Regions from separate parts of the Kocuria sp. SL71 genome, predicted to be linked through region 3. Evidence: riboswitches for the same ligand, from Rfam matches in the RefSeq annotation. Region 3 holds a riboswitch; each other region holds the start of a gene.
The links. Region 3 has a riboswitch for S-adenosylmethionine ahead of metE (5-methyltetrahydropteroyltriglutamate--homocysteine S-methyltransferase). Riboswitches for the same ligand answer to the same signal wherever they lie in the genome.

Region 1 (10,094 bases), 760 kb from region 3:
AGCTGCATCCACACCGTCTTGGCGCCGATGTCCACGGCCTCCCGGGCCACGCCGGGCAGGTCGGCGTCCTTGCGGAAGACCTCCACCAGGTCCGGGACCACGGGCAGGTCGGCCAGCGAGGGGTAGACCTTCTGCCCCAGCACCTCGTCGAGCACGGGGTTCACGAAGTAGACGTCGTACGGCGACGATGACAGCAGGTAGGTCGCCACGAAGTATGACGCGCGCGAGGGCTTGTTCGACATCCCGACGATCGCGATGGACTTCGTGGAGCGCAGGATGTTCAGGCGCTCGGGGGCGCTGGGGCCCACCCAGGTGCGGTTCTGGCTGCTCATGCGGAGGCTCCTTCGCGGGTGATGCCCGTGGCGGTGGTGAGGGCCTGATCGAGGTCCCACAGGATGTCGTCGGCGTCCTCGAGACCCACGGAGATGCGGATGAGGTCCGGGCCCACGCCTCCTGAGACGAGCTGCTCGGCGGTGAGCTGCTGATGCGTGGTGGAGGCCGGGTGCAGCACCAGGGTGCGGGCGTCGCCGATGTTGGCCAGATGGGAGGCCAGCTGCAGGCCCTCGATGAACCGGCCGCCCACCTCGCGGGCGTCGAGCTCGGCGGTGGCGGCCACGCCGAAGGCGAAGACCGAGCCGGGGCCCTGCGGCAGGTACTTCTGCGCGCGCTCGTGATGCGGGTGCCCGGGCAGCCCCGCGTAGTTCACGTAGGAGATGCGCGGGTCCGATTCCAGCCACTCGGAGACGGCCTGGGCGTTGGCCACGTGGGCGTCGATGCGCTGCGGCAGCGTCTCCACGCCCTGCAGCAGGTTCCAGGCCGACTGCGGGGACAGCGCCGGGCCGATGTCGCGCAGCTGCTCGGAGCGCAGCTTGGTCAGGAAGCCGTACTCGCCGAAGTTCCCCCACCAGCTCACGCCGTTGTAGGACGGCACTGGCTCCGTCATGGACGGGAACTTCCCATTGCCCCAGTCGAAGCGCCCGGACTCGACGACGACGCCGCCCAGCGTGGAGCCGTGCCCGCCCAGGAACTTGGTGGCCGAGTGGATCACGATGTCCGCACCGTGCTCGAAGGGCCGGTTCAGGTACGGGGTGTTCAGCGTGGCATCCACGACCAGCGGGATCCCGGCCTCGTGGGCCACGGCCGCCAGCCCCTCCAGATCGGCGATCTCGCCCGACGGGTTCGCGATCAGCTCGGTGTACACGGCCTTGGTCTGCGGCGTGAGGGCGGCCCGGAAGTCGGCCGGGTCGGTGCCCTGCACGAACGTGGTCTCCACGCCGAAGCGGCGCAGGGTGACGTCGAGCTGGGTGATCGTGCCGCCGTAGAGCTGGGACGAGGCCACGATGTGATCGCCCTGCCCGCACAGCGCGGCGAAGGTGATGAACTCGGCGGCCATGCCGGAGGCGGTGGCCACGGCGCCGATGCCGCCCTCCAGGGAGGCCACGCGCTCCTCGAAGGCCGCGACCGTGGGGTTGCCGATGCGCGAGTAGATGTTGCCGTACTTCTGCAGGGCGAACAGGTTGGCGGCGTCATCGGCGTCCTTGAACACGAACGAGCTGGTCTGGTAGATCGGCACGGAGCGGGCCCCGTGCTCGGCATCGGGAGTCCCGCCTGCGTGCAGCGCACGGGTGCGGAATCCGAACTGGTGCTCGGGCATGTGTCCTCCTCGTGGGGCGCGCCCCTGGTGTGGGTCCTGCTGGGGAGTCTGTGCCGCCGGGTGGGGCCCCGCAAGCAGGGCGACGCGGCGGCGATAGTGGGTGCGGGTCAGCCGCGCGCCGAGAAGATCTGCTCGATCGCCTCGAGCGACCCCTCGTTCTGCAGCGACGAGCGATCGCCCAGCGGCCTCCCCTCGTAGAGCTGGGCGAGCAGGCGCCGGGTGATCTTCCCGGAGCGGGTCTTGGGCAGATCGGGCACGGGGATCACCTCGCGCGGCTTGGCGATCGGGCCGATCTCCTGCGCCACATGGGCGCGCAGGGTCTCGCGGACCTCGGCCTCGGGCAGGGCACGGCCCTCCGAGGTGAGCACCACGCAGGCCAGAACGGCATGGCCGGTCAGCGCATCGGCCACCGGAGCGGTCCCGGCCTCGACGACCAGCGGATGCGTGACCAGCGCCGACTCGATCTCGATCGTGGACAGCCGGTGCCCCGAGATGTTGATGACGTCGTCGACCCTGCCGAGGATGTAGAGATCGCCCTCCTCGTCGAGCCGGGCGCCATCGCCGGCCAGGAACCAGCCGCGCTCGCCGAAGTCCGCCCAGTACGAGCTCAGGTAGCGCTGCGGGTCTCCCCACACGGTCCGGGCCATGGACGGCCCGATCGCATCCACCACGACGAGGCCCTGCTCGCCCGCCGCGACCTCCTCGCCGGCCGCGTCCACCACGCGGGTCGAGACCCCGGGAACGGGGCGCACCGCGCAGCCCGGCTTGGCCGCGGTGTGCGGGGTGCCCTCGGGGAACGTCCCGGAAGGGGCGAACTGCGGATCGTGGGGCCGGGGCGAGGCCACGCAGGAGCCGGTCTCGGACTGCCACCAGGTGTCCACGAACGGGACCTCGCCGCGGCCCACCTGCTCGCGCAGCCACCGCCAGGCCTCGGGGTTGATGGACTCGCCCACCGTGCCCAGCAGGCGGATCGAGGACAGGTTCCAGACCTTGGGCAGGCCCTTGGGGAACGCCCCCATGAGCGAGCGGATCAGCGTGGGGGCGGTGTAGTAGGTCGTCACGCCGTAGCGCTCGATGATGTCGAAGTGCCGGCCGAAGTCCGGGGTGCTCGGAGTGCCCTCGTAGATGACCTCGGTGACGCCGTTGACCAGCGGGCCGTAGATCTCGTAGGTGTGCGCGGTGACCCAGGCCAGATCGGCGGTGCACCAGTGGACGGTCGCGTCCACCTTGGCGGGGTCGTTGACGGCGGAGAGCTCCTGCGGGCGCAGCACGCCGTGGTCGTCCGGGGCATCCGGCAGCAGGTCGAAGAGCAGGGCGTGCGTGTAGGCGGCCTGGACCAGGTAGCCGCCCATGGTGTGCACCAGGCCCTTGGGGCGGCCCGTGGTACCGGAGGTGTAGATGATGAACAGCGGCGTCTCGGCGTCGAAGGCCTGCGCCTCGTGGACGTCGGAGACCGACTCGAGCAGCTCGTGCCACCACAGGTCCCGGCCCTGGGTCCAGGGCAGCTCCATCTGGTCCTTGGAGCGCGCCCCGCGCTTGCCGGCCGGCAGCTTCGCGTTGCCGGGCCGGGAGGTCCGGCGCACCACGAGCACGTGCTCGATCGCGTTGGTGCCGGCACACGCTTCATCTGCCTGGGCCTTGACCGGCACCACCTTGCCGCGGCGGTTCTGCCCGTCGGTGGTGACCAGGACCTTGGCGCCGGTGTCCTCGACGCGGAAGCGCAGCGCCTCGGCGGAGAAGCCTCCGAAGACCAGTGAGTGCACCGCCCCGATCCGGGCGCAGGCCAGCGTGATGATCACGGTCTCCGGGATCACCGGCAGGTAGATCACCACGCGGTCGCCCTGGACCACGCCCAGCGACTCCAGCGCGTTCGCAGCCCGGGCCACGGCCTTCTGCAGGTCGGCGTAGGTCCAGGTCTGGCGGTCGCCGGGCTCGCCCTCGAAGTGCAGGGCCACGTGCGAGCCGCGCCCGGCCTCCACATGGCGGTCCACGCAGTTGACGGCGACGTTGAGCTTGCCGCCCTCGAACCAGGCGATCTCGGGTACCGAGTAGGTGGGGCTGCCGTCGTCGTCGGTGCCGATCCGCTGCGGCTTGTCGAAGCGGTGCGTCGTGTGCCACGGCTGCGCCCAGTCCAGGCGGGAGGCCTGCTCGGCCCAGAAGGCCACGCGCGCCTCATCGGAGATCCGCGCGGGATTCGGCGTGGGGGCCAGGGGATCGGAGTAGGACTGCGGTGCGCTCATACGGGTGCTCCTTGCGGGGTGCCCGCGGCTGCGGGCGGGTTCTCGGAACGGGTCGAGGACGGCTTCCAGGGTCTCAGGTCCGGCGCACTGCGCCCCAGCGGGCCTGGGCCCAGCGCTCGAACAGCCCGAGCAGGGCGTCGGTGAGCTTGCCCAGGATCGCCAGCAGGACGATGGCCAGCAGCAGGCGGTCGGTGCGCCCGTTGTTCTGGGAGTCGGTGAGCAGGAAGCCCAGGCCCATCGATGAGCCGAGCAGCTCGGCGGCCACCAGGAACAGCCAGGCCTGGGCCAGGGCCAGGCGCAGGCCGGAGATCACAGAGGGCATGACCGCCGGCAGCTGGACGGTCAGCAGCAGGCGCAGACCGGAGAAGCCGAAGGATCGGGCGGCCTCCACGAGATGGCGGTCGACCTCCCGCAGAGCGGCCGAGACCGTGGTGAACACGGGGAAGAACGCGCCGATGGCCACCAGGGTCACCTTGGAGTTCTCGCCGATCCCGATCCACAGCAGCAGCAGCGGCACCCACGCCAGCGACGGCACCGCGCGCAGCGCCCCGATCAGCGGCGAGCCCAGGGCACTGGCCCAGGGGGAGAGCCCGATCAGGGCGCCCACGGCCAGCCCGAGCAGCGAGCCGATCACGAATCCGACGACCACGCGCTGGGTCGAGATCCCGATGTGGGTCCACAGCGCCCCGTCGGCCAGCAGCTCGCCACCGGACTGCAGGACCGCCAGGGGACGAGGCAGCTGCACCGGGGAGAACGTGCCGTTCGTGGACAGCAGCTGCCACAGCGCGAGCAGTGCCACCGGCAGCAGCAGGCCCAGGCCGACCCGGGCCCAGGGGCTGCGCAGGATGGAGCCCCGCGGGGCGGGGGTGCGGACCGAGTGCTGCGAGTCCGGACGCTGGGAGCCGGGACGGTCGGAGCCCGCGGGCTCCGGAGCCTCGGAGGCTGGTGCGGAGGTGGTCGTGACGCTCATGCGCTGTGCCCTTCGATGATCTCGGCCGCGCGCTGGGCGCTGGCCTCCTGCGCGAACCGCGCGTCGAGGATGGTGTCGATGGCCTTCTGGACGGTCTCCAGGTCCGGGACGTCACCGGTCTCCACGAGGATCGGGGCGATGCGCTCGAGGACCTCGAGCTGGTCGTCGCCGGGGACCGGGTCGATGTCAAGGTGCGTGCGCTCCCAGACCCGCTCGGCCGTCGTCGTCTCGATCTCGGAGGCCTCGGCCAGGATCGCGATGCCCTCCTGGGGGTTCTCCAGCGCCCAGGCGCGGGCGTGGGCGTAGACGTCCACGACCATCTGGGCCCCGCGCGGGTTGATCTCCAGGAACAGCTCGCGGGCGTTGAGGAAGCAGTAGGTGTTGAAGGCCAGGTCGCGCTGGAACAGCACCGCCCCGTCCTGCTCGGCGCCGGCCATGATCGGGTCGAGCCCGGACCAGGCGTCCACCTGCCCGCTGGTCAGGGCGGAGCGGCCGTCGGCGTGCTGGAGGTTGACCACGGTGGTCTCGTCGAAGCCCATATCCGCCGCTGATAGCGCCTGCAGCAGGAAGAAGTAGGGATCCGTGCCCTTGGTGGCCGCCACCGACCTGCCGCGCAGATCCTCGACCGAGCGCAGGGGCGAGTCCGCGGTGCGCACGAGTGCTGCCCACTCCGGCTGGGAGCAGATGTCGATCGCGCGGATGGGGGAGCGGTTGGTGCGCGCCAGCAGCGCGGCCGAGCCCGCGGTCGAGCCGATGTCGATCGCCCCGCCGCGCAGGAACTCGTTGGCCTTGTTGGACCCGGCCGAGAACGTCCAGTGGACCTCCTGGCCGCCCTCGGCGGCGACGGTCTCCAGCCAGCCCTTCTCGCGGATGATCAGCGACAGCGGGTTGTAGGTCGCGTAGTCCAGGTAGATCTCGGTGTCCGAGCCGGCGGCCATGCCGCGGCCCGGGCCCTCGCCCTCCATGACGCACCCGGACAGGGGCGCGGCGGCGGCCCCGACGGCGGCCAGGCCCAGCAGGCGACGACGCGTCAGCCCGCTCATGCCTCCACGCCCAGCAGGCCGAGCAGGTGCCTGCGGGCACCCGTCAGCTCGGGATCATCGCGGTGGCGCGGGCGGGGCGAGTCCACCGTGAGGATCTCCTGGATGCCCGCCGGCCCGCCCTCCGGCGGCGTCCCGAGCACGACCACGCGGTCGGAGAGCACCAGGGCCTCCTCGACGTCGTGGGTGACCAGCAGGACCGTCGTGGGATCGGCGGCGTGGATCTCCAGCAGCAGGTCCTGCATCTTCAGGCGCGTCAGTGCGTCGAGCGCGCCGAACGGCTCGTCGAGCAGCAGCACCTGCGGGTTGCGCGCCAGCGCCCGAGCCAGCGAGGCCCGCTGCGCCATGCCTCCGGAGATCTCCGACGGGCGATCCTCCGCATGCCTGGACAGCCCGACCAGCTCGAGCAGGTGGGCCACCCGCTGCTCGGCCTCGAGGCCGCGCACGCCGCGCGGCAGTCCGAGCGCCACGTTGCGGGCCACGGTGCGCCACGGCAGCAGCCGCGGCTCCTGGAAGCCCACCGCGCAGCGGGGGTCCAGGCCGCGCACGGGCGCGTCGTCGATCAGGACCCGTCCGGCCGTGGCGGTGCCGAGACCGGCCACCGCGCGCAGCAGGGTGGACTTGCCGCAGCCCGACGGGCCCAGCACGGAGACGATCTCCCCGGGGCGGACCTCGAAGCTGACATCGGCCAGGACGTCGCGCCGGCGGCCCCCGGAAGACGGGAAGGACTTGCCGACCCGATCGAAGGTCAGGGAGGCGGCATCGACCGTGCTCAGGGCGGACGGGGGTGCAGAGATCATCACATCACTCCATCGGTCCTGGCATTAGCACCTTGTGCCGCGGATGGACGGCACTGGTTGCTGCGGCGTCGACGAGCCAGGTCTCTCGGCCGCTCCGGATGGGAACCGGGGGTCATTCAATGCCCTGGTCCGGGGAGACAGCAAATCGGAGGACGAGCGGGGCAACGCGCGGCACGGGCTTCGCACCGTCGCCTCAGGTGTGCATAGGATGACGCTCACACGATCAAGAGTTCCGGCCCACAGCCCTGGCTGGCCGGACGGCAACCCTCTCCCGTAGCGGGGTGCCCCAGGTGAGGATCGGGCCGCTCGCTAGACCGCGTGCGGCAAGTACGGCGCACGCACGCGCTGGACCCGCAGGTTGGCCGCGGCATGAGCGGCGCACGGGGCGCGGGTCTGTCTTCTCAGGAGCAGCCTTCTATGGCCAAGCGGATCTCCCTGAACGCCTTCGACATGACCTGCGTGGATCACCAGAGCTTCGGGCTGTGGCGCCACCCGCGCTCGCGGGCCACGGAATACAACACGATCGAGTACTGGACGAACCTGGCCCAGGTGCTCGAGCGAGGCCGCTTCGACGCCCTGTTCCTGGCCGATGTGGTCGGCATCTACGACATCTACCGCAACTCGGCCGCCCCATCGATCGCCGGCGGCGCGCAGGTCCCGGTCAACGATCCGTTCATGCAGATCTCCGCCATGGCCGCGGTGACGAAGAACCTCGGCTTCGGCGTGACCAGTGCGGTCACCTACGAGCAGCCGTACACGCTGGCCCGCAAGTACGCGACGCTGGATCATCTGACCCGCGGGCGCGTGGGCTTCAACGTGGTGACCTCCTACCTGTCTTCGGCGGCCGAGAACCAGGGTCTGCCCACGCAGATCGAGCACGACGAGCGCTACGAGATCGCCGAGGAGTTCCTCGACGTCTGCTACAAGCTGTGGGAGGGCTCCTGGGAGGACGACGCCGTCGTGAGGGACGTGGAGCGCGGGATCTACGCCGATCCGGCCAAGGTCCACCCGATCCAGCACCAGGGCAAGCACTTCACGGTGCCTGGTGCGGCGCTCACCGAGCCCAGCCCGCAGCGCACGCCGCTGATCTTCCAGGCCGGGGCGTCCTCGCGCGGTCAGGCCTTCGCCGGCAAGCACGCAGAGGCCGTGTTCATCGGCGCCCTGCGCCCGGACCTCACCCGGTACATGACCGACCGGATTCGCGACAAGGTCGAGGCCGAGGGGCGCGATCGGAACGACGTGAAGATCTACGCGATGCTCTCCGTCGTGGTCGACGAGACCGACGAGAAGGCCCAGGCCAAGTACCGCGAGTACCAGAGCTATGCCAACCTGGAGGCCTCGCAGGCCATCATCGGCGGCTGGTCCGGGCTGGATCTGTCCAAGTTCCAGGAGGACGAGGTCCTGAACTACGTCAAGACCGAGGCCATCCAGTCCTTCCTCACTCCGTTCACCATGCAGGACGGGGCCAAGCAGTGGACCCGCGAGGAGATCGCCCGCCACTGCGCGATCGGCGGCATGGGCGACGTGGTCGTGGGCTCGCCGCAGACCGTGGCCGATCAGCTCGAGACCTGGATCGACGAGGGCGGGCTGGACGGGATCAACCTGGCCTACCACGTGTCCCCGGGCTCGTTCGAGGACTTCGTGGAGCACGTGGTCCCGGAGCTGCAGAAGCGCGGTCGCTACCGCACGGACTACGACGGGCCCACCCTGCGCGAGAACGTCTACGGCGCCGGGCAGACCAAGGTGCTCGACACCCACCCGGCGGCCAAGTACCGCGGGGCCTACGTGGGCAGGCCGTCCACCGCGGACACCCCGTCGCGGGATCTGTCGCAGGGCTGAGTCGCCGGCTCGGCCGATGAGCAGAGGCCCGTCCGAGGGCCTCTGCCAGCACGCACGCTCGTCGAACCCCACTCGGACGAGGAGATCGCGTCCGTCACGGACGGCCCCATTGCTTGCGCGGAGCCTCAGGTCACGTGCACGAACGGGCGGTCCTGCTTGCGCGGCACCGCCCGGCGCAGGACCTCATGCACCGCCGTCGCCGTCTGACCGCGGCCGAGGAGCAGGAAGCGCAGGGAGTTGACCAGGGGCGAGCCGTCGGACCACTCGAGGTAGAGGTGCGACGGCCGCCCCGTCCGGTCCCGGACGGCCAGGGCCACGCCGGCCAGGCAGGTGGGCACCGACGAGCCCTCGGCGCGCAGGACGCGGTGGCCGTCGATCTCGTGGGCGCTCACGCGCAGCCGGTCCTCGAAGTCCGATGGATCGCGCAGGGTCACCTCCACGAACAGGACGCCGTCGGCCGAGGGAAGGCGATGCCATTCGCGCTCGTCGCGCAGCTTTTCGGCCAGGTCGGGGTCGCTGAGCAGGAGCTGCTGGGCCTGGGCCCCTGCTGCGCCCAGCTGGGTGCGCGGCCGGTGCGCGATCAGCCGCACCGTGCGGCCGCGGCAGCTGCGCAGCCAGTCCTGGGAGGTCTCGTCGAAATCGATGCTGCGGATCCGCAGCTCCGAGGCCCGCCAGACCCGCGAGGCGAACGACGCCGCCAGCAGGGCCGCGATGAACACGAGGGCCACGTGGAGGCCATCGGGGCGGCTGATCATGTTGTCGGCGGTCGTGTAGGCGATCACCACGGTGATCGCCGCGAATCCCACGGCGGTGCGTCGGTGCCCCCGCTTTCCGGCCGACAGGGTCGAGGCGAAGGAGGCCGAGAGCATCAGTACCAGCACCCCGGTCGCGTAGGCCCCGCCCTGCGCATCCACGTCGGCGCGGAAGACCGCCGTGACGACCAGGGCGGCAGCCAGGATCGTGAGCACCAGCGGCCGCGGAGCGCGGGTCCACTCGGGCGCCATGCCGTAGCGCGGCAGGTAGCGCGGGATGAGGTTGAGCAGACCGGCCATCGCCGAGGCGCCCGCGAACCACAGGATCAGCACCGTCGACAGGTCGTAGACCGACCCGAAGGTCTCGCCCAGCAGGCTGTGCGCCAGGTAGGCCAGGGCCCGCCCGTTGGCAGCGCCGCCGGGCTCGAAGTCCCCGGCCGGGATCAGGATCGTGCACACCAGCGACGAGGTCAGCAGGAACCCGGCCATGATCAGCGCAGCGGTCGTGAGCAGTCGTCGGGTGCCCTCCACGCGGCCCCGCAAGCCCCGCGAGGTGCGCACCAGAGGCATCACGGAGACCCCGGTCTCGAAGCCGGACAGGCCCAGCGCCAGCTTGGGGAACACCAGTGCAGCCACGGCGACCGCCGCCCAGGGCGAGGAGTGCTGGCTCAGCGCCGCATGCCACCACTGCGCGAATCCGATCTCCTGCGAGCGGGCGATCTGCCACCAGCCCACCGCCAGCACCACGGCGTTGAGGCTCAGATACACGGGGACCAGGACGACGGCCACGCTGATGGCC
Region 2 (10,094 bases), 590 kb from region 3:
CATCTGGCAGACCTCGCGCATATCGAGATGTCGGAGGATGAGCTGCAGTCGCTGGCCGGCGAGCTCGGCCAGATCGTGCAGTCGGTCGCCTCCGTCAGCGAGGTCGCCGGGGACGACGTCCCCGCCACGAGCCACCCCCTGCCCCTGCGCAATGTGATGCGCGAGGACGTCGTGGGGCAGACGCTCAGCGCGGAAGAGGCCCTGTCGGGCGCACCGGACGCGGAGGACGGGCAGTTCAAGGTCCCGGCCATCCTGGATGAGGACTGAGGCGATATGAGCGAGAACATCATCGAACTGTCCGCGGCCGAGCTCGCGCAGAAGCTGCAGGCCGGTGAGGTCACCTCGGTGCAGGCCGTGCAGGCGCACCTGGACCGCATCGCGGCCACCGACGGCGCTGCCGCGCAGGAGCGCAGCCACGGCAAGGCCGGTCTCAACGCCTTCCTGCACCTCAATGCGGAGGAGGCCCTCGAGGTCGCCGCCGACGTGGATCGGGATCGCGCCGAGGGCAAGCAGCTGCCGCCGCTGGCCGGCGTGCCGATCGCGGTCAAAGACCTCATCGTGACCAAGGGCCAGCCCACCACGGCGGCCTCGCGCATGCTCGAGGGCTGGATGAGCCCCTACGACGGCACCGTCACCGAGAAGCTGCGCGCGGCGCGCATGCCGATCCTCGGCAAGACCAACCTCGACGAGTTCGCCATGGGCTCCACCACGGAGCACTCGGCCTTCGGCCCTACCCGCAACCCGTGGGATCTCAGCCGCATCCCGGGCGGTTCGGGCGGCGGCTCGGCTGCGGCTGTCACTGCGTTCCAGGCCCCGCTCGCTCTGGGGACGGACACCGGCGGCTCCATCCGCCAGCCGGCCGCCGTGACCGGATCGGTCGGCGTGAAGCCCACCTACGGGTCGGTCTCGCGTTACGGCGTGATCGCCATGGCCTCGTCGCTGGACCAGGTCGGCCCGTGCGCGCGCACCGTGCTGGATGCGGCCATGCTGCACGAGGTCGTCGGCGGCCATGACCCCAAGGACTCGACCTCGCTGAGCGATCCGGCCGAGGGCTTCGTCGAGGCCGCACGGGCAGGTGCTGCCGAGGGCGGGCTGAAGGGCCTGCGCGTGGGCGTGCTCAAGGAGCTGACCGGCGAGGGCTTCCAGCCCGGCGTCGAGCAGCGCTTCCGCGAGGCCGTCGAGGCACTGGAGAAGGCAGGGGCGAGCGTCGTCGAGATCGAGACGCCGAACTTCAAGTACGCCCTGGGCGCCTACTACCTGATCATGTCCTCGGAGGTCTCCTCCAACCTGGCCAAGTACGACGGTGTCCGGTTCGGCCAGCGCGCCCTGCCCAAGGACGGGCACGTGACCATCGAGCGCGTCATGTCCGCCACGCGCGCGGAGAACTTCGGCGCGGAGGTCAAGCGCCGCACGATCCTGGGCACCTACGCCCTGTCGGCCGGCTACTACGACGACGCCTACTACGGCTCGGCGCAGAAGGTCCGCACGCTCGTGCAGCGCGATCTGGACGCGGCGTTCGAGCAGGTCGACGTCCTCGTCTCGCCCACCGCTCCCACCACGGCGTTCCCGCTGGGCTCGGTCGACGAGCAGGCCGATCCCATGCAGATGTACCTCAACGACATCGCCACGATCCCCACCAACCTGGCGGGCGTCCCGGCGATCTCGATCCCGGCGGGCCTCTCGCCCGAGGACGGGATGCCGGTCGGCTTCCAGTTCATGGCCCCCGCTCGTGAGGACGCGCGCCTCTACCGCGCGGCCGCCGGTCTGGAGCGGCTGATGGAGGAGGCGAACGGAGGCCCGATCTGGAAGGACCTGCCGGACGTCGTCGAAGCCGTGGCCAAGCTGTCGGAGACCACTGAGGGAGGCGCCAAGTGAGCGATCAGATCCTGTCCTTCGAGGAGGCCATGGAGGACTTCGACCCCGTGCTCGGGTTCGAGGTCCACGTGGAGCTCAACACCGCGACCAAGATGTTCGACTGGGCGCCGAACACCTTCGGCGACGAGCCGAATACCAACACCACGCCCGTCTCGCTGGGACTGCCCGGCGTGCTGCCCGTGGTCAACGGCAAGGCCGTGGAGTACGCGATCAAGCTCGGGCTCGCCCTGGGCTGCCAGATCGCCCCGGTCTCGCACTTCGCCCGGAAGAACTACTTCTACCCGGACACGCCCAAGAACTTCCAGACCTCCCAGTACGACGAGCCCATCGCCTTCGACGGCCAGCTCACCGTCGAGCTGGAGGACGGCACGCCGTTCACCATCGAGATCGAGCGGGCCCACATGGAGGAGGACGCCGGCAAGCTGACCCACAAGGGCGGTGCCGGTCGCATCCAGGGCGCGGAGTTCTCGCTGGTCGACTACAACCGCGCTGGCGTGCCGCTGGTCGAGATCGTGACCCGCCCGATCGTCGGAGCCGGGGACCGCGCTCCGGAGCTCGGCAAGGCCTACGTCAAGGCGATCCGCGAGATCGTGAAGAACCTCGACATCTCGGATGCCCGCATGGAGCGCGGCAACGTGCGCTGCGATGCCAACGTCTCCCTGATGCCCAAGGGCACCACCGAGTTCGGCACGCGCTCGGAGACCAAGAACGTGAACTCCCTGCGCGCGGTCGAGCGCGCCGTGCGCTACGAGATCCAGCGCCATGCCGCGGTGCTCAAGGCCGGCGAGAAGATCGTCCAGGAGACCCGTCACTGGCACGAGGACACGCGCTCGACCACCTCGGGCCGTCCCAAGTCGGACGCCGATGACTACCGCTACTTCCCCGAGCCGGACCTGGTGCCCGTGTGCCCGGATCCCGCCTGGGTGGAGCAGCTGCGGGCCTCGCTGCCGGAGCCCCCGGCCCAGCGCCGCGCGCGTCTGAAGGAGGAGTGGGGCTACTCGGACGAGGAGTTCCGCGACGTCGTCAACGCAGGCGTGACCGAGGAGATCGCCGCCACCATCGAGGCCGGCGCCTCCAAGGCAGCTGCCCGCAAGTGGTGGATGGGCGAGATCGCCCGCCTGGCCAACAACGCGGGCGTGGAGACCGCGGATCTGGGGATCACCCCGGAGCACGTGGCCGAGGTCGAGTCGCTGATCGGCGAGAAGACCATCAACGACAAGATCGCCAAGCAGGTCCTGGGCCACGTGGCCGAGGGCGAGGGCACCCCGGCGCAGATCGTGGAGGCCCGTGGCCTGGCCGTGGTCTCCGACGAGGGCGTGCTGATCTCCGCGATCGACGACGCCATGGCGCAGATGCCGGACGTCGTCGAGAAGGTCAAGGGCGGCAAGGTCCAGGCCGTGGGCGCTCTGATCGGCCCGGTCATGAAGGCCACCAAGGGCCAGGCGGACGCCGGCCGCGTCCGCGAGCTGATCCTGGAGAAGCTCGGGGTCTCCTGAGCCGTCTCGTGAAGGTCGATCGCGCCCGGGAGCCATGCTTCCGGGCGCGATCTGCACTCCGGCCCGGGTCGGCATTCCCGGCCCGACGACACCCTGAAGGAGCACACATGACCACCATCTGGAACTACCGCGGCGACGACCGGGCCCTGTGGGCGGTGATCGCCGCGATCGTCGGCTCCTATGTGCTGGCCATGCGCCTGGCGCGGTGGGATGCCACCTGGCAGTGGGTTCCGCTCGCCCTGCCGGTCGCGGTGCTGCTCATCTGGTTCTTCCTGGCCGAGGCGGGTGTGCGTGATCTGGGGTTCCCCGCGCCCAGGGATCGGGGCAGCGCCGCAGCCGGGCCGCTGGGCGGGGCGAGCGCGCTCGTGATCGGCGCTGCGCTCGGTGGCGCCGGGGCGGCGGTCCTGCCGCTGCTCCAGGGCGGCCAGCCCGAGCTGCTGGGCCAGGCGGCGGTCTCGAGGCTCGGCGGACCGGCGGTGGCCGCTGTGCTGGCTGCGGTCGCTGCGGCGGCGCTGGAGATCGTGTTCCGCGGTGCGCTGCTCCGGCTGGCGATCGCACGGTGGTCGTCAGGCACTGCGATCACGGTCTCGGTCCTGCTGGCGGTGCTCGGGCTTCTGCCCGTCATGCTCACGCGCAGCGCAGGCACCTGGTCCTGGCTAGCGGCCTCGGCGTGCGCGGTGGCGGTGCTGAGCCTGACGCTGGCCTGGGCTGCCGTGCGCACCAGGTCGCTGTGGATGCCCCTGGGCTGGGCGGCGGGACTCGCAGGAACGGGCGCCGCCGTGCTGCAGGGCTGGCCTGCTCAGGCCCTCGGGGCATGGGCCGCCGCCGGCGCCGCTGCCGCTGCCGGTCTCCTGCTGATCCCCGCGGTCCTGGTGCTCGAGCGGGTGCGGCCCTCCGGCTCAGAACGCCGGGCGGCGTGAACGGGCGGATTCCTTCGGCTCAGGCCAGCCCCAGGCGCTCCAGGGCCCAGGCGTCCTCCCACGCGTTGTCGTGCCACTGCTGATAGCGCCCCGAGGCTCCGCCGTGGCCGCCGGCCATCTCGATGCGCATGAGGATCTGCTCGCGCTTGTCCGGGTTCTCGTGACGCAGGGCCGCCACCCACTTGGCGGGCTCCACGTAGAGCACGCGGGTGTCGTGCAGCGAGGTCACGGCCAGGATCGGCGGGTAGTCCCTGGCGGAGACGTTCTCGTACGGGGAATAGGCCTTCATGGTTCGGTAGACCTCCGCGGAGTCGAGGGGATTGCCCCATTCCTCCCATTCGAGCGCGGTCAGCGGCAGCTCGGGCATGAGCATGGAGGTCAGCGGGTCCACGAACGGCACCGCGGCCACCGCACCGCAGTACAGCTCGGGGGCCAGGTTCAGCACAGCGCCGACCAGGAGTCCGCCGGCTGAGCCGCCCATCAGCACGACCCGGTCGGCGTTGATGTCCGAGCGCGCGCCCAGGTGCCGGGTCGCCGCGACGACGTCTGTGAAGGTGCGCCGCTTGTGCTCCTTCTTGCCGGACTCGTACCACTGCCGCCCGAGCTCGCCGCCGCCGCGCACGTGGGCGATGGCCCAGACCGCACCGCGGTCCAGCAGCGAGATCCGCGAGTACGAGAACGACGGATCCATGCTGATCTCGTACGAGCCGTAGGCGTAGACCACCGCGGGTGCCGGCTGCGCGGCGTCCCGGCGGCGGATGAGGGTGATCGGGATCCGCGTGCCGTCCTCGGCCTGGGCCCAGTCGCGCTCCACGCTGTAGTCGGCAGCCGAGTAGTCGCCCAGCACCGGCTGCTCGCGGCGCAGGACCGGATCGGGCAGCTCGGTCCCCGGCGCATCCAGGATGAGGTCGAAGACGCGCCGCGGGATCACGAAGGACTCGGCGGTGAAGCGCAGGACGGGGGAGTCCGGCTCAGCGGCGGTGAGGGAGACAGCCGTGAGCTCGCCGGGCACCTCGAGGACATGGGGCTCGGCCTGGCTCTCCGTGCCGAGTCCCTTCAGCGGCAGGATGCGCAGCCCCGGCAGGATGTCCTCGCGGACCTCGAGAACCAGGTGATGCTGTGTGGCGGCGAAGCCCAGCACGCGCAGTCCCTCCCTGGGTGCCACGATGTCGATGCCGGGCGGGAATCCGTCGCCGGGCAGTTCCGCCGACTCGCCGGGCAGGTCCGACAGCTCGATCAGGCTCAGGCGTCCATCCGGAGCCTGGCGATCGTGCTGGAGCAGGACGACGTCCCGGCCGTCGATCCGCACGGGCTCCGCCGAGGCGAGAACGCCGGCCCCGCGCGGCACGACCACCTGTGGGGCCTGCTCGCCGGCCTCCTCGATGCGCAGGATCGAGACCTCCGAGTACTCCGAGCACCCGGCCTCGAGCACGAGCCAGCGCCGGTCCGAGGAGAGCTCGGCCCCCAGCCACAGGCCGGGGTCGTCCTCCTGGGCGATGGTGATGTCCTGCTCGAGCGGGGTCCCGAGCACATGGCGGCGCAGGCGCCACGGCCGCCAGGTGTCGTCGACCTCGGTGTAGAAGACGGCGTCTCCGGCGGGGGAGAGGAAGGCGCCGTAGGAGGTCTCCGGGATCTCGTCGTCGAGCGTCCGGTCGGCTGCGAAGTCGTGGACGCGCACCGTGAAGCGCTCATCCCCGGTGGTGTCCTCGGCCCAGGCCATCCGGGTGCCGTCGTGGGTGATGTCGAAGGCGCCCAGCGACCAGAACTCGTGCGGCTGCGCGCGGGCGTTGCCGTCCAGGAGGGTCTGCTCGCCGGGCAGGGACTGACCTGCCACGATCTGCGGCGGCTCCCACCCCTCCTCAGCAGCCGGGACGCGGCACTGCACCGAGTGCTCCCCGCCCTCCACGGTGCGCGTGAAGTACCACCAGTCGCCGCGCCGCCACGGCACCGACAGGTCCGTCTCCTGCACGCGGGTCCGGACCTCCTGGAAGAGCCGCTCGCGCAGCGGGGCCAGCCGGGCGGTGGCGGACTCGGCGTAGGCGGTCTCGGCCTCCAGATGCGCGATGACCTCCGGGGACTCCTTGTCCCGCAGCCACTCGTACGGGTCCAGGAAGGCATCGCCGTGGAACTCGCGGACGTGGTCGCGACGCACGGCCGACGGGGGAGCGAGCGGAAAATCCGAGTTCTGGGAGGTCATGGCGCCCATCGTAAGAACCGGCGCCGACAGCATAGGCCGCTGCCGTCGTGCCCCTGGCCCACAATGGAGCCCATGACCGAACAGCGCTCCCAGGCCCCAGCCCAGCCGTCGTTCGGCTCCCAGAGAGCCGATCTGTGGCTGCAGATCCTGCTCGTGCTGGGCGTCTCGCTGGGGGCCAGCGCCCTCTGGTCGCTCCTCGACCTCGCCGAGACGCTGTCCACCAGCTCGATCGCCGAGTCGAAGGCCTCCATGAACGCGGCGCAGAGCGGCTTCCCCCTGTTCGACGTCCTGCGCCGCAGCCTCGGGATCCTCTTGGCTCTGGTCCCGCCGCTGCTGGCGCTCTATCTGCTGGCGGGCTCGGCCGGTCAGCTGCGCGGGCTGCTGCACCGGATCGGCCTGGACCGCCGGGCCCCGCTGGCGGATCTGGGGCTGGGGGCGCTGCTCTTCGCCGTCATGGGCCTGGGCACCCTGGCGCTGTACCAGGCGGGCCGCCAGCTCGGGATCACCGCCGAGATCGTCACCAACGCGGGCGGGACCTCCTGGTGGGAGGTGATCCTGCTGCTGGCCTCGGCGCTGCGACACTCGCTCGTGGAGGAGATCATCGTCGTCGTGTTCCTGGCCGATCGCCTGCTGCGCGTGGGATGGACGTGGCCGGCCGTGCTGATCGGCTCGGCCCTTCTGCGCGGCAGCTACCACCTGTACCAGGGCGTCGGTCCGGCGCTGGGCAACGTGGTGATGGGACTGGTGTTCCTGTGGCTCTACCGCCGCACCGGACGCGTGATGCCGCTGATCATCGCCCACTTCCTGCTGGACGCCGTCGGCTTCCTGGCCGGACCCCTGCTGTTCTGACGGAGGGCTCCACAGACCACGGAACCCTGGTTTGCGCCGGAGCCGTGCTCGTCCGAGAATGGGAACCAGGTCACGAGAGCCAGCGACAAGCCCCAGCTAGCTGGCCGGCAACCCTCCTTCCGCGGTGGGGTGCCCTGGGTGAGGACCGGGCCGGTCGCGCACGCGGCACGGCAAGCGCGGGTCACGGCACCCGGTCCGACGGGTGCGTCGGACCTCGGTCCGCGGCCCTGGAAGACAAGGAGTCGCCGACATGTCCGCACAGCAGCCCACCCCCTCCGCACCGCAGGGCTGGAGCTTCGAGACCCGTCAGATCCACGCCGGTCAGGAGCCCGATCCCGTCACCGGCGCCCGCGCGCTGCCGATCCAGCAGACCACCTCGTACGTCTTCCCGGACGCCGAGACCGCAGCCGGTCGCTTCGGGCTCAGCCAGGTCGGGCCCATCTACACCCGACTGACCAACCCCACCACCGAGGTCGTCGAGAACCGCGTCGCCTCCCTGGAGGGCGGGACCGCAGCTGTCATGGTCGCCTCCGGTCAGGCCGCCACCACCTACGCGATCCTCAACGTGGCCGGGGCCGGCGATCACATCGTGGCCAGCCCGTCGCTGTACGGAGGGTCGTTCAACCTGTTCAAGCACACGCTGTCCCGGCTCGGGATCGAGACCACTTTCGTCTCCGATCCGGACGATCCCCAGGCCTGGCGCGACGCCGTGCGGCCCAACACGAAGGCCTTCTACGCGGAGTCCATCCCGAACCCCCGCAACGACGTCCTGGACCTGGAGACGGTCTCCGCGATCGCCCACGAGTCAGAGGTCCCGCTGATGGTCGACAACACCATCGCGACCCCGTACCTGCTGCGGCCGTTCGAGCACGGCGCGGACGTGGTGATCCACTCCGCCACCAAGTTCCTCGGCGGGCACGGAACCTCGGTCGGCGGGTTCATCGTGGACTCCGGGCGCTTCGACTACACCCGCTATCCGGATCGCTTCCCGGGCTTCACGGAGCCGGACGAGTCCTATCACGGCCTCGTGTTCGGCGAGGTCTTCGGGGAGAACGGGCCGTTCGGGGCCAACGTGTCTTTCGCGTTCAAGATCCGCACGCAGCTGCTGCGCGACATGGGCGCTGCCATCTCCCCGTTCAACGCCTTCCTGATCGAGCAGGGCATCGAGACGCTGTCGCTGCGCATGGAGCGCCACGTCGCCAACGCTCAGACGGTCGCCACCTGGCTGGAGGCCCACGAGGGCGTCGAAGCCGTGTCCTACGCCGGGCTCGAGTCCTCTCCGTGGCACGAGCGTGCGCAGAAGTACGTCCCCGGCGGCGCAGGTTCGATCCTCGGCTTCGTGCTCGACGGCGGCTCGGAGGCCGGCCAGGCCTTCGTGGACGCGCTGAGCCTGCACTCGAACGTCGCGAACATCGGTGACGTCCGCTCGCTGGTCATCCACCCGGCCTCCACCACGCACGCTCAGCTCTCCCCGGAGGAGCAGCTGGCCGCCGGCGTCGCCCCGGGGTTCGTGCGGCTGTCCGTGGGACTGGAGCACATCGACGACATCCTCGCGGACCTGGAGCTCGGTTTCGCCGCGGTCAAGGCGCGCGGCGCAGGGGGATCGGTCTGAGGTGACCGCCATCCAGAGCACGACCGCGCGCTCGCAGCAGCCCTTCCGCACCGAGGGGCTGCTGCGCCGCGCCCGCATCGGCGACCTCGGGCTGGAATCCGGGGCCGTGCTGCCCGATGTCGAGCTGGCATACGAGACCTGGGGCGAGCTCGACGACCGCGCCTCCAACGCGGTGCTCGTCCCGCATGCGCTGACCGGGGACACCCATGTCACGCGCGGACGGGTCGCCGAGGACGCCACCTCCTTCGACCGTGTCTCCGCCGAGGCACCGGGCTGGTGGGACGGACTGGTCGGGCCCGGGCGGGCGATCGACACCGACCGCTTCTTCGTGGTCGCCATCAACATGCTCGGGGGCTGCTACGGCTCCACTGGTCCGTCGACTCTGATCCCGGAGGACAGCCCGCGGGCCGGTCTTCCGTGGGGATCGGACTTCCCCGCGGTGACGATCCGCGACTCGGTGCGCGCCGAGCAGCGCCTGGCCGAGCAGCTGGGCATCGCGTCCTGGCGGCTGGTCGTCGGCGGTTCCATGGGCGGTGCGCGGGCTCTCGAGTGGGCCGCCACGTTCCCCGAGCAGGTGCGCGCCTGTGCGGTGATCGCCTCGACCGCCGCCTCGAGCGCCGAGCAGATCGCATGGGGCCAGGCGCAGCGCCTGGCGATCCGCAACGACCCCGACTTCCGCGGCGGCGACTACTACGACGGCGTCATCCCCTCCGTGGGCCTCGGAATCGCACGGCGGATCGCGCACACCACCTACCGCGCGGCACCGGACCTCAACGCGCGCTTCGGCAATGCGGCGCAGGCCGGCGAGGATCCGGGGGCGCCGCTGCCGGGGCGCCGTCGGGGCCGGTATGCGATCGAGAGCTACCTGGATCATCAGGCCGCCAAGCTCGTGGGCCGCTTCGACGCCAACTCCTACCTGGTGCTCAACGACGCCCTCATGGGCCACGACGTCGGCCGCGGCCGCGGCGGCGTCAGGCAGGCGCTCGCGGCCACCACCTGCGACTGGCTCGTGGCCTCGGTCGACTCGGATCGGCTCTACCTGCCCTCGGAGTCCGAGGACCTCGCCCGGCTTCTGCCCGGCGACGTCCCCCACCGCACCATACGCTCCGGGGCCGGGCACGACGGCTTCCTGATCGAGCACGAGC
Region 3 (10,094 bases):
AGGAGCCGGGCGAGGACCCGGATCCGATCCGTGCGAAGATCGCGGACCTCTATGCCTCCTACATGGACGAGCAGCGCCTCGAGCAGCTGGGCGCGCGGCCTCTGGCCGAGGACCTCGCGGAGGTCGACGCCGTCCAGGACGTGCAGGGCCTGTCCCGCCTGTTCGGCCGCCTGCTGGCCCGCGGCGTGTCCTCGGTGCTGGGCGTGGACACCGACGCCGATCCGGGCGATCCCGGACGCAGCCTGGTCTTCATCGGCCAGTCGGGGATCGGGCTTCCCGACGAGGAGTACTACCGGGAGGCCCAGCACACCGAGATCCGCCAGAAGTACCGCGAGCACATCGCCCGGATGCTCGAACTCGCCGGGATCGAGCGCGCCCACGATGAGGCCGAGCGGATCTTCGGGCTCGAGACCGAGATCGCCCAGCGGCACTGGGACAAGGTCGAGGTCCGCGACCTCACCAAGATGTACAACCCCAAGTCGCTGGAGGAGCTGCAGCAGCTCAGCCGCAACCTCGATTGGAGCGCCCTGCTGCTCGAGGGCCTCGGGCTGCCGGCCTCGGCTGTGGAGACCGTGGTGGATCAGCAGCCGTCGTTCTTCGCCGAGCTCGATCCCCTGTTCGACGCCTCCCGCCTGGAGGACTGGAAGGCCTGGGCCCGCTGGCAGATCGTGAACTCGCGGGCGGCCTACCTCTCGGGGGCGTTCGTGGAGGCGGACTTCGCCTTCTACGGCACGGTCCTCTCCGGCACCCCGGAGCTCAAGGAGCGCTGGAAGCGCGGAGTCGGGCTGGTCAACGGCGTGCTGGGCGAGGCCGTGGGCCGCGTCTACGTCGAGCGCCACTTCTCCCCCACGGCCAAATCGCGGATGGACGAACTCGTCCAGAACCTGCTGGCCGCCTACCGGCGCTCGATCGAGACGCTGGACTGGATGACCGATTCCACCCGCGCTGAGGCGCTGCGCAAGCTGGCGTCGTTCACCCCCAAGATCGGCTACCCGGAGAAGTGGCGGGACTACTCGCAGCTGGAGATCCGCGCCGATGATCTGGTGGGCAACATCGTGCGCACCTCGGAGTTCGAGCGCGCCGAGCTGATCCGCAAGGCCGGGAAGCCGGTGGAGAAGCACGAGTGGCTGATGACCCCGCAGACGGTCAACGCCTACTACCACCCGCTGCGCAACGAGATCGTCTTCCCGGCGGCCATCCTGCAGCCCCCGTTCTTCGACGAGGACGCCGAGGACGCCATGAACTACGGCGGCATCGGCTCCGTGATCGGCCACGAGATCGGGCACGGCTTCGACGACAAGGGCTCCACCGCCGACGGCGACGGCCGCCTGCGCAACTGGTGGTCCGACGAGGACCGCGCGGCCTTCGAGGAGCGCACCGAGCGCCTGGTCAGCCAGTACGACGGCCTGGTGCCGGACCAGCTCGCCGATCGCCCGGAGCCGCCGACGGTCAACGGGCGCATGACCCTGGGCGAGAACATCGGCGACCTCGGAGGGCTGTCGATCGCCTACAAGGCGTGGGAGCTCTCCCGCGGCGTGGTCGAGACCGCTGACGACCCGGACGAGGCCCGCGAGCGCGCCGGTGCGGATCCCGCGGCCTTCGAGGAGCAGGACGACGACGGCTTCACCCCGGCGCAGAAGCTGTTCCTGTCCTGGTCCTTCATCTGGCAGCAGAAGGCACGCGACGAGACCACGGCCCAGCGCCTGGCGGTCGACGTCCACTCCCCCAACGAGTTCCGCGCCAATCAGACGGCGCGCAACGTCGATGCCTTCCACGAGGCCTTCGGCACCACGGAGTCCGATCTGATGTGGCTGGACCCCCAGGAGCGCGTGCGCATCTGGTGATCAGCCCGGCTCCTGTCGGATGACTGCGGCCGGTCGCTCCCTGCGCAGGGGGGCGGCCGGCCGTCGTCGTACTCGTGCGGTGCTGGGACTCAGTCCTGCTGCTGCCCCAGAGGCTGCTCGGCCAGGGAGCCGGGGCGGAAGCGCCGGTTCGCCAGCGACGGCACGGTGGAGCGCACCTCGTCCACGCGTCGGGTGTCGATCTGGGTGATCAGCAGCCGCTCGCCCTCCTCGACCCGGGCGGTGAGCCCGCCCAGCGGATCGCGGACCTGGGAGTGCCCGACCGTGTGGTCGTTGAAGGTGTCCGCCGCCGCGATCCACAGGGTGTTCTCGATCGCGCGCGCGGCCAGCAGCGTCTCCCAGTGGCGGACCTTGTCCGGGCCGGAGAACCAGGCCGCGGGCACCAGGACCAGCTGGGCGCCGTCGTCGGCCAGGGCGCGGTAGAGCTCGGGGAAGCGGATGTCGTAGCAGGTGCTCAGCCCGATCCGCACACCGGCGACCTCGATGCTCGCCGTCCCCGCATCCCCGGGGCGGATGCGCTCGGACTCCTGGTAGGAGAAGGCGTCGTAGAGGTGCAGCTTGCGATAGGTGGCCAGCAGCGACCCGTCCGCGCCCACGGCCACCAGGGTGTTGTACGGGCGGTGATCGTCCGAGGGCTCGTAGGCTCCGGCGACGATTGCGATCCGCTCCTGATGCGCCAGCTCCTGCAGCGAGGTCACGAACGTGTCCCACTCGCGCGCCACGATCTCGGCGAAGCGGTCCTTGACCCCGGACTCCACCCCGAGCATCGCCTCCTCTGGGAAGACCACCAGGTCCGCGCCGCGAGCGGCGGCATCGGTGACGTGGCGGCGGATGGTCGCCAGATTGGCCGCGACGTCCGGGGCCGGGTCGATCTGGGCGAGCGCGAGTCGCACGGGGGATCCTCCTTGGTCTCGCCACCGCGGGCGGTGGCTGTGTCGGGCGTCCAGCGGAAAGCCTATGGCCCCCGGCGGACAGCCCGGAAGGCCCGGAAAGCCCGTGACACCGTGTGGCGCCCGGTAGCGTGGCGGTCATGAACCGCACCCCGCGCCCGTCCGGCGAGACCGGACGGTCCCCGTTCGCAGCGCGCCTGCTCGGCGGCGGCGGCGAGCCGGACCCGCGCTTCACCCTGGCCAACGAGCGCACCTTCCTGGCCTGGATCCGCACGGCCCTGGGCCTGCTGGCCGGCGGCATCGCGCTGGAGGCCTTCGCCGGGGACCTGATCCCCCAGACCGTGCGCGTGGTGCTGGCGGCCGGGCTGATCGCCCTGTCCATGGTCGTGGCGATCTCCGCGAGCGTGCGCTGGCTGCGGGTCGAGCGCGCCATGCGCCGCCGCGCCCCGCTGCCGCTGGCGATCATGGCCCCGGTGCTGTCTCTGGGTGCCGCATTGGCCGCCGGCGTGCTGCTCGGCGTCCTGATCGGGCGCTGAGGGCCTGTGCACTCCCGGACCCGCCCCAACGACGGCGGCCAGCCCCGCCGATTCGACGCCGCCGACGGGCCCATCGCGACCCGCAGCTCCCGGCGCTCCCGAGAGCGCCCGAACACGACGACCCCGGCCTGCAGCCCGAGCGGACCTCGCTGGCATGGGGCCGGACCTTGCTGGCGCTCGTGGTCGCGGCCGCGCTGCTGCTGCGCTGGCTGCCCCATCACGGCCTGGCCTCGGTGCTGCCGCTGGCCGCGGCAGCCGTGCTGGCGCTGGGGATCTGGCTGCGGCAGGGGCTGCGCTACCGGCGCGGGGCGCGCAGCGTGGCCCTGGAGTCCTCGGCTCCCGATCCGCTGGAGATCCTGGCGATCAGCGCAGCCGTCGTGGTGCTCGGCGCCCTGAGCCTGCTCACGATCCTCCTGGCCTGAGCCCCGCACGTTGCAGGGAGGGCCTCGGTCTCCCGAGGCCCTCCCTGCAACGTGCGTCGGCGGCTCAGCCGCGCGAGAGATCCGCCTGCGCGGGATCCACGGCCGGCTCCTTGGTGCTCAGCTTGTGCCCGATCCAGAAGGCCAGGAACAGCGGCAGGCCGATGTACGAGGACAGCAGCGACATGGGCGTCACCGTCCCGGTCACGAAGGCGTCGTAGCCCTGGCCCAGGATGACCAGCAGGCACATGATCAGCGCGACGATCGGGCCGGCGGGGAAGAACCGCGAGCGGAACGGCAGCTCGGACAGCGGCCGCCCCTGCGCCTTGAAGGCCCGGCGGAAGCAGTAGTGCGTCCAGGCGATGCCCGCCCACACGATGAAGCCCGCCAGAGCCGAGGCGTTGAGCAGCCAGGTGTAGGCCGCGCCCTCGCCGATGAACGTGGTGAGGAAGGCCAGCAGGCCGAAGGACGAGGTCACCAGCAGCGCCCGCATGGGCACGCCGCGGCGGTTGACCTTGGCCAGCCAGGCCGGGGCCTTGCCGTCGGTGGCCATGGACCAGAGCATGCGCGTGGAGGCATACAGCCCGGAGTTGCCGGCCGAGAGGATGGCCGTGAGGATCACGGCGTTCATGACGGAGCCGGCGAAGGCCACGCCCGCGTTCTGCAGCACCAGGGTGAACGGCGAGATCGCGACGTCCTCGATGTCCGAGGCCAGCAGGTTCGGGTGCGTGTACGGCAGCAGGAAGCCGATCACGATGATCGCCAGCACGTAGAACAGCAGGATGCGCACGAACACGGTGCGGATCGCCTTGGGCACGGTGCGCTCGGGGTCCTCGGCCTCACCGGCCGCCACGCCCACGAGCTCGGTGCCCTGGAACGCGAAGCCGGCGACCATGAAGATCGCCAGGATCGACATGGTCCCGCCCACGAACGGCGCCTGCCCGTCGGTCCAGTTGCCGAAGCCGGGGGCGTCGCCGCCCCTGATGCCCAGCACCATCAGCACGCCCAGCACCAGGAAGACGACGACGGCGGCCACCTTGATCGCCGAGAGCCAGAACTCGCCCTCGCCGTAGGCCCGCGTGGACAGGGCGTTGAGCCCGAAGACGATCAGCAGGAACAGCGCCGACCAGACCCAGGCGGGGACGTCGGGGAGCCAGTAGCGCATGACCAGTGCGGCCGCCACGAGCTCCGCGGCCAGGGTGATGGCCCAGTTGAACCAGTAGTTCCAGCCGATCGCGAAGCCGAAGGACGGCGAGACGTAGCGCGCCGCGTGATCGCCGAAAGATCCGGAGGTAGGACGCCAGGCGGACATCTCGCCCAGGGACTGCATGAGCAGGAAGACCATGAGCCCGATCGCTATGTAGGCCACGAGCGCACCGCCGGGCCCGGCCGTGGCGATCGAGTTGCCGGAGGCCACGAACAGCCCGGTGCCGATCGCACCGCCCATGGCGATCATGGTCATGTGCCGGGTCTTGAGGCTGCGGCGCAGGCCCTCGCCCTCGGACCGCGCCGAGGCGGGGTCCAGTCTGGTGCTCTGTGTGGACACGGTCAGTCACTTCCGACGTCGGGGATCGAACGGCGCCGCGACGGGCATCGATCAGGGGCGCCTGCATGCACGATGAGGCGCAGCACGCCCAGGGGTCTGCCAGATGCTATCCGACACGGCGGGTGAGCCCGGTCCGCGCGCGGGACGGTCACGCAGCGGATGGTGACAGATCGGCACCCCATCAGGGCTGATGGGGTGCCGATCTGTCACCATCCCGAGCGCCTGTCATCGCACAGGCGAGGCGACGTCAGTCGATCAGGTCGCGCAGCTCGATCGTGTTCTCGCGGCCCGGGCCCACGCCGATCGCGGAGAACCGGGTGCCGGACATGGACTCGAGGGTCAGGACGTAGTCGCGCGCATTGGCCGGCAGGTCCTCGAGGGTCTGGGCCTGCGAGATGTCCTCCGACCAGCCGGGGAAGGTCTCGTAGATCGGCTTGGCGTGGTGGAACTCGGTCTGCGTCATGGGCATCTCGTCGTGGCGCACGCCGTCGACGTCGTAGGCCACGCACACCGGGATCTCCTCGAGCCCGGTGAGGACGTCGAGCTTGGTCACGAAGTAGTCCGTGAAGCCGTTGATCCGCGAGGCGTGACGCGCCATCACGGCGTCGTACCAGCCGGTGCGGCGCGGGCGCCCGGTGTTCACGCCGAACTCGCCGCCCACGGTGCGCAGCCGCTCCCCGGACTCGTCGAACAGCTCGGTGGGGAACGGACCGGCGCCCACGCGGGTCGTGTACGCCTTGATGATGCCGATCGAGCGGGTCAGGCGCGTGGGCCCGATGCCCGCGCCCACGCAGGCGCCGCCGGTGGTGGGGTTCGACGAGGTCACGAACGGGTACGTGCCGTGATCAACGTCCAGGAAGGTGGCCTGCCCGCCCTCGAGCAGGACGGTCTCGTCGCGGTCCAGGGCGTCGTTGAGCAGGCGCGTGGAGTCCACGATCATGGGCGCCATGCGCTCGGCGTAGCCCATGAAGTAGTCCACGATCTCGTCGGTCTCGAACGCGCGGCGGTTGTAGACCTTGAGCAGCAGCTCGTTCTTCTGCCGCAGGGCGCCCTCGATCTTCTGGCGCAGGATCGACTCGTCGAGGATGTCCTGCGCGCGCAGGCCCAGGCGCCCGATCTTGTCCATGTACGCCGGCCCGATGCCGCGACCGGTGGTGCCGATCGCGCGCTTGCCCAGGAACCGCTCGGTGACCTGGTCGAGGGTCTGGTGGTACGGGGCCACCAGGTGCGCATTGGCCGAGATGCGCAGCTTGGAGGTGTCCGCGCCGCGGGCCTCGAGGCCGTCGATCTCCTCGAACAGCGCCTGCGGGTTGACCACCACGCCGTTGCCGATCACGGGGGTGGCCCGCGGGGAGAGGATGCCTGCGGGCAGCAGCTTGAGCTCGAACTTGTCGCCGCCCACCACCACGGTGTGCCCGGCGTTGTTGCCGCCGTTCGGCTTCACGACGTAGTCCGCGCGGCCGCCGAGGATGTCCGTGGCCTTGCCCTTGCCCTCATCGCCCCACTGGGCTCCGACGATCGAGATGGCTGGCATGCGACTGCTCTCCTGACTGGGCCCGCACGAGGTCTGGATGCCGCGCCACGCGCCTTGTGGAGGCCATGGCGGATCGCGCGCCACGGGCCGAGGGCGCGACGGTCCGGGGCGATCCTATCGCGCGCCCCTCCCTGGCGGCCGTGGGAGATCTCGGGGGTTGACAAGCAGGGCCGCCTGGGGTGGTATTTATCTCGCTATCTATCCAGAGCGACCGAGAGACCTGGCTCGTCGACGTCGCAGCAACCATCCCCGCGGATCTCGCGGGGAACGGTGCTCCCGCCAGGACCGATGGAGCGTCTTCTCAGACTTCCGTGGTCCACCGGACCCGTGCCCCGCCGCGTCTTCAGCGGCGGCGCGGGCCTCCGTGCGCACCCCGTGGTCTGCCCTCCATCGGGCATCCACGGAAAGGCGAACACGGAATGCCCGATCACCATCCCCCAGCACCGCGCTCGGATCGTCCCCCGGAGACGGGGGCGCCGTCGCGCCGCAAGACGGTGCCCGCGCTGTCCTACGAGCTCTACCCGCCGCGCAGCGCAGCCAGCACCGAGTCCCTCCTGCAGACCATCGAGGCCCTGGCGCCCACGGTGCCGGACTACGTCTCGGTCACCGCGGCGGTCGATCCGCAGCGCCGCGTCCAGTCCATGGCGCTGCTGTCCCACCTGATCTTCGAGACCCCGCTGCGCCCCCTGGCCCACGTGCTGTGCACGGGAGTCACGGAGATGCAGCTGCGCGAGCTGATCCACGAGCTGCTGGACCTGGGCGTGCGCGGCATCCTGGCCCTGCGCGGGGACCGGGATCCGGCCGTCGAGCCCGGCCCTGAGGAGCTGCCCTTCGCCCGGCATCTGGTGGACCTGATCCGCTCGGTCGAGCGCGGCCGAGCCGCCCAGCTGTGCGCCGGCAACGTCTCGATCGGCGTGGCCGCCTATCCGATCAAGCACCCCGAGTCGACCTCCGTGCACCAGGACCTCGAGGTGCTGCTGGCCAAGCAGCGCGCCGGCGCCGACTTCGCGATCACTCAGCTCTACCCCGAGGCCGACGACTACGCGGCCTTCGTGTCCCGGGCTCGTCGCGCCGGAGTGGAGCTGCCGATCATCCCCGGGATCATGCCGGTCACGAGCCTGCGCCGGTACCTGCGCATCTGCGACCTGGCCGGCCTGGAGCCGGACCCGCTGCTGGCCCACGAGCTCGAGACGGCCGACTCGGACGCCGAGCGCCACCGGATCGGCGTCCGCTCTGCCGTGCACAGCGCACGCGCTGCCTTGGATTCCGGGGCTCCCGGGCTGCACCTCTACACGTTCAACCAGCACGAGGCCGCCCTGGACGTCCTGGAGCAGCTCGATCTGCCCCGCCCCACCCCTTCAGCCGGACTCGCCGGACTCATCCCCGCATCCCAGCCCGCCGACGGGCGCCCCATCCGCACCTATAAGGAGACCGCAGTGACCATCTCGAACGACGCCCAGCCCGCCGCCTTCCCGACCGCCACGATCCTGGGCTATCCCCGCATCGGCCCGAACCGCGAGCTCAAGCGCGCGCTCGAGTCGCACTGGGCCGGACGCAGCGACCTGGAGCAGCTCGAGTCCTCCGCCGCCGAGCTGCGTGCCTCCACCGCCGAGCGCCTCGAGGGGCTGGGCCTGGAGCAGGCCTCGGCCGTGCCCGGCTCCTACGCGCTCTACGACCACGTGCTCGACACCCTGATCGCCGTCGGCGCGGTGCCGACGCGCTTCGGCGACCTGCGCACCGAGACCGGAACCGTGGACCGCTCCGGGGAGTTCGTGCTGGCCCGCGGCGACGACGCCCGGCAGCCGCTCGAGATGACCAAGTGGTTCGACACCAACTACCACTACCTGGTGCCCGAGATCGGCGCGCAGACGCAGTTCGCCGCAGCGCCCGGCCGCCTGCTGGAGCAGCTGGCCGAGGCCTCCGAGCAGGGCCGGAGCCTGCGCCCCGTGCTCGTGGGCCCGGTGACCTTCCTGGCCCTGGCCAAGGACGACGGCACCGCAGCCGAGCCCATCGAGCCCCTGGATCGTCTCGAGGAGCTGCTGCCGATCTACGGCGAGATCCTCGCAGCACTCGAGGATGCCGGGGCCGAGTGGGTGCAGATCGACGAGCCCGCCCTGGTCGCGGACCACTCCCGCCTCTCTCAGCAGGACCTGCGCGCGGCGATCGAGCGCGCGGCCGGATACCTGGGAGGGCTCGACGAGCGCCCCCAGCTGCTGCTCACCTCCCCCTACGGCGATGCGGGCGAGCTGCTCGGCGCGCTGACCGGCTCGGGTGCCGAGGCCGTGCACGTGGACCTCGTTCGCGGCGGTCTCACCGACGACCAGCTCGGCCTGTTCACTTCGGCAGACGCCCCGGTGCTCGTGGCCGGAGTCGTCAACGGGCGCAACGTCTGGCGCACCGACCTCTCCGCCGCACTCGAGCGGCTCGAGGGCTTCCGCGACGCAGGCGCCCGGGTCTCCGTGGCCACGTCGAACTCGCTGATCCACGTGCCGCACACCCTCGAGGCCGAGCCCGAGCTCGACCCCGAGATCCGGTCCTGGCTGGCCTTCGCCGACGAGAAGGTGCGCGAGGTCGCCGTCCTGGCACGCGGGCTCGCCGAGGGCCGCGGGGCCGTGGCCGCCGAGCTGCAGGAGGCCGACGAGGCCCGCCGCACCCGCGCTGCGGCCCCGGGTGTGCGCATCGACGAGGTCCGCGGCCGCACTGCTTCCCTCACCGAGGCCGACTCGCAGCGCGGCACCGCCGAGCAGCGTCGCGCAGCCCAGGCGGGACGCTCGTTCGGCAGCGGCCGCCTTCCAGTGCTGCCCACCACCACGATCGGGTCCTTCCCCCAGACCGGGGAGGTCCGCCGCGCCCGCGCCGATCACCGCGCCGGACGGATCGACGACGCCGCCTACGACGGCTTCCTGCGCGAGGAGATCTCCCGGGTCATCGCCCTGCAGGACGAGTTCGGCCTGGACGTGCTGGTGCACGGCGAGCCGGAGCGCAACGACATGGTCCAGTACTTCGCCGAGCACTTCGACGGCTTCGCGACGACCGCCAACGGCTGGGTGCAGTCCTACGGCTCCCGGGCCACGCGTCCGTCGATCCTGTGGGGCGACGTCTCCCGCGAGGGCGAGGGGCTGCGCGGCGAGGCCTTCACGGTCCCGTGGATCACCTGGGCGCAGCAGCAGACCGACAAGCCGGTCAAGGGCATGCTCACCGGGCCGGTCACCATCCTGGCCTGGTCGTTCGTGCGCGACGACCAGCCGCTGGCCGAGACGGCCGATCAGGTGGCCCTGGCCCTGCGCGATGAGATCGCCGACCTCGA

Region 1: it holds a riboswitch for S-adenosylmethionine, as region 3 does, so the genes downstream of both, OVA15_RS12945 (ABC transporter ATP-binding protein) here and metE (5-methyltetrahydropteroyltriglutamate--homocysteine S-methyltransferase) in region 3, are expected to answer to the same signal.
Region 2: it holds a riboswitch for S-adenosylmethionine, as region 3 does, so the genes downstream of both, OVA15_RS06715 (bifunctional o-acetylhomoserine/o-acetylserine sulfhydrylase) here and metE (5-methyltetrahydropteroyltriglutamate--homocysteine S-methyltransferase) in region 3, are expected to answer to the same signal.

What each region holds. Positions count from the first base shown of each region.
Region 1 covers NZ_JAPPRE010000001.1:2,834,323-2,844,416, forward strand. The annotation lists gene OVA15_RS12920 (CoA-binding protein) at 1-332, opposite strand, end outside; gene OVA15_RS12925 (O-acetylhomoserine aminocarboxypropyltransferase/cysteine synthase family protein) at 329-1,654, opposite strand; gene OVA15_RS12930 (AMP-binding protein) at 1,762-3,894, opposite strand; gene OVA15_RS12935 (ABC transporter permease) at 3,968-4,864, opposite strand; gene OVA15_RS12940 (aliphatic sulfonate ABC transporter substrate-binding protein) at 4,861-5,907, opposite strand; gene OVA15_RS12945 (ABC transporter ATP-binding protein) at 5,904-6,704, opposite strand; SAM riboswitch class I at 6,703-6,809, opposite strand; SAM riboswitch class IV at 6,926-7,040, shown strand; gene OVA15_RS12950 (LLM class flavin-dependent oxidoreductase) at 7,122-8,543, shown strand; gene OVA15_RS12955 (amino acid transporter) at 8,669-10,094, opposite strand, start outside.
Region 2 covers NZ_JAPPRE010000001.1:1,492,602-1,502,695, reverse strand. The annotation lists gene gatC (Asp-tRNA(Asn)/Glu-tRNA(Gln) amidotransferase subunit GatC) at 1-267, shown strand, start outside; gene gatA (Asp-tRNA(Asn)/Glu-tRNA(Gln) amidotransferase subunit GatA) at 274-1,875, shown strand; gene gatB (Asp-tRNA(Asn)/Glu-tRNA(Gln) amidotransferase subunit GatB) at 1,872-3,371, shown strand; gene OVA15_RS06730 (CPBP family glutamic-type intramembrane protease) at 3,479-4,291, shown strand; gene OVA15_RS06725 (S9 family peptidase) at 4,311-6,488, opposite strand; gene OVA15_RS06720 (CPBP family intramembrane glutamic endopeptidase) at 6,561-7,337, shown strand; SAM riboswitch class IV at 7,406-7,520, shown strand; gene OVA15_RS06715 (bifunctional o-acetylhomoserine/o-acetylserine sulfhydrylase) at 7,588-8,949, shown strand; gene metX (homoserine O-acetyltransferase MetX) at 8,951-10,094, shown strand, end outside.
Region 3 covers NZ_JAPPRE010000001.1:2,079,041-2,089,134, forward strand. The annotation lists gene OVA15_RS09375 (M13 family metallopeptidase) at 1-1,844, shown strand, start outside; gene OVA15_RS09380 (carbon-nitrogen hydrolase family protein) at 1,934-2,755, opposite strand; gene OVA15_RS09385 (YidH family protein) at 2,893-3,288, shown strand; gene OVA15_RS09390 (hypothetical protein) at 3,456-3,710, shown strand; gene OVA15_RS09395 (amino acid permease) at 3,775-5,169, opposite strand; gene OVA15_RS09400 (adenylosuccinate synthase) at 5,501-6,787, opposite strand; SAM riboswitch class I at 6,983-7,082, shown strand; gene metE (5-methyltetrahydropteroyltriglutamate--homocysteine S-methyltransferase) at 7,207-10,094, shown strand, end outside.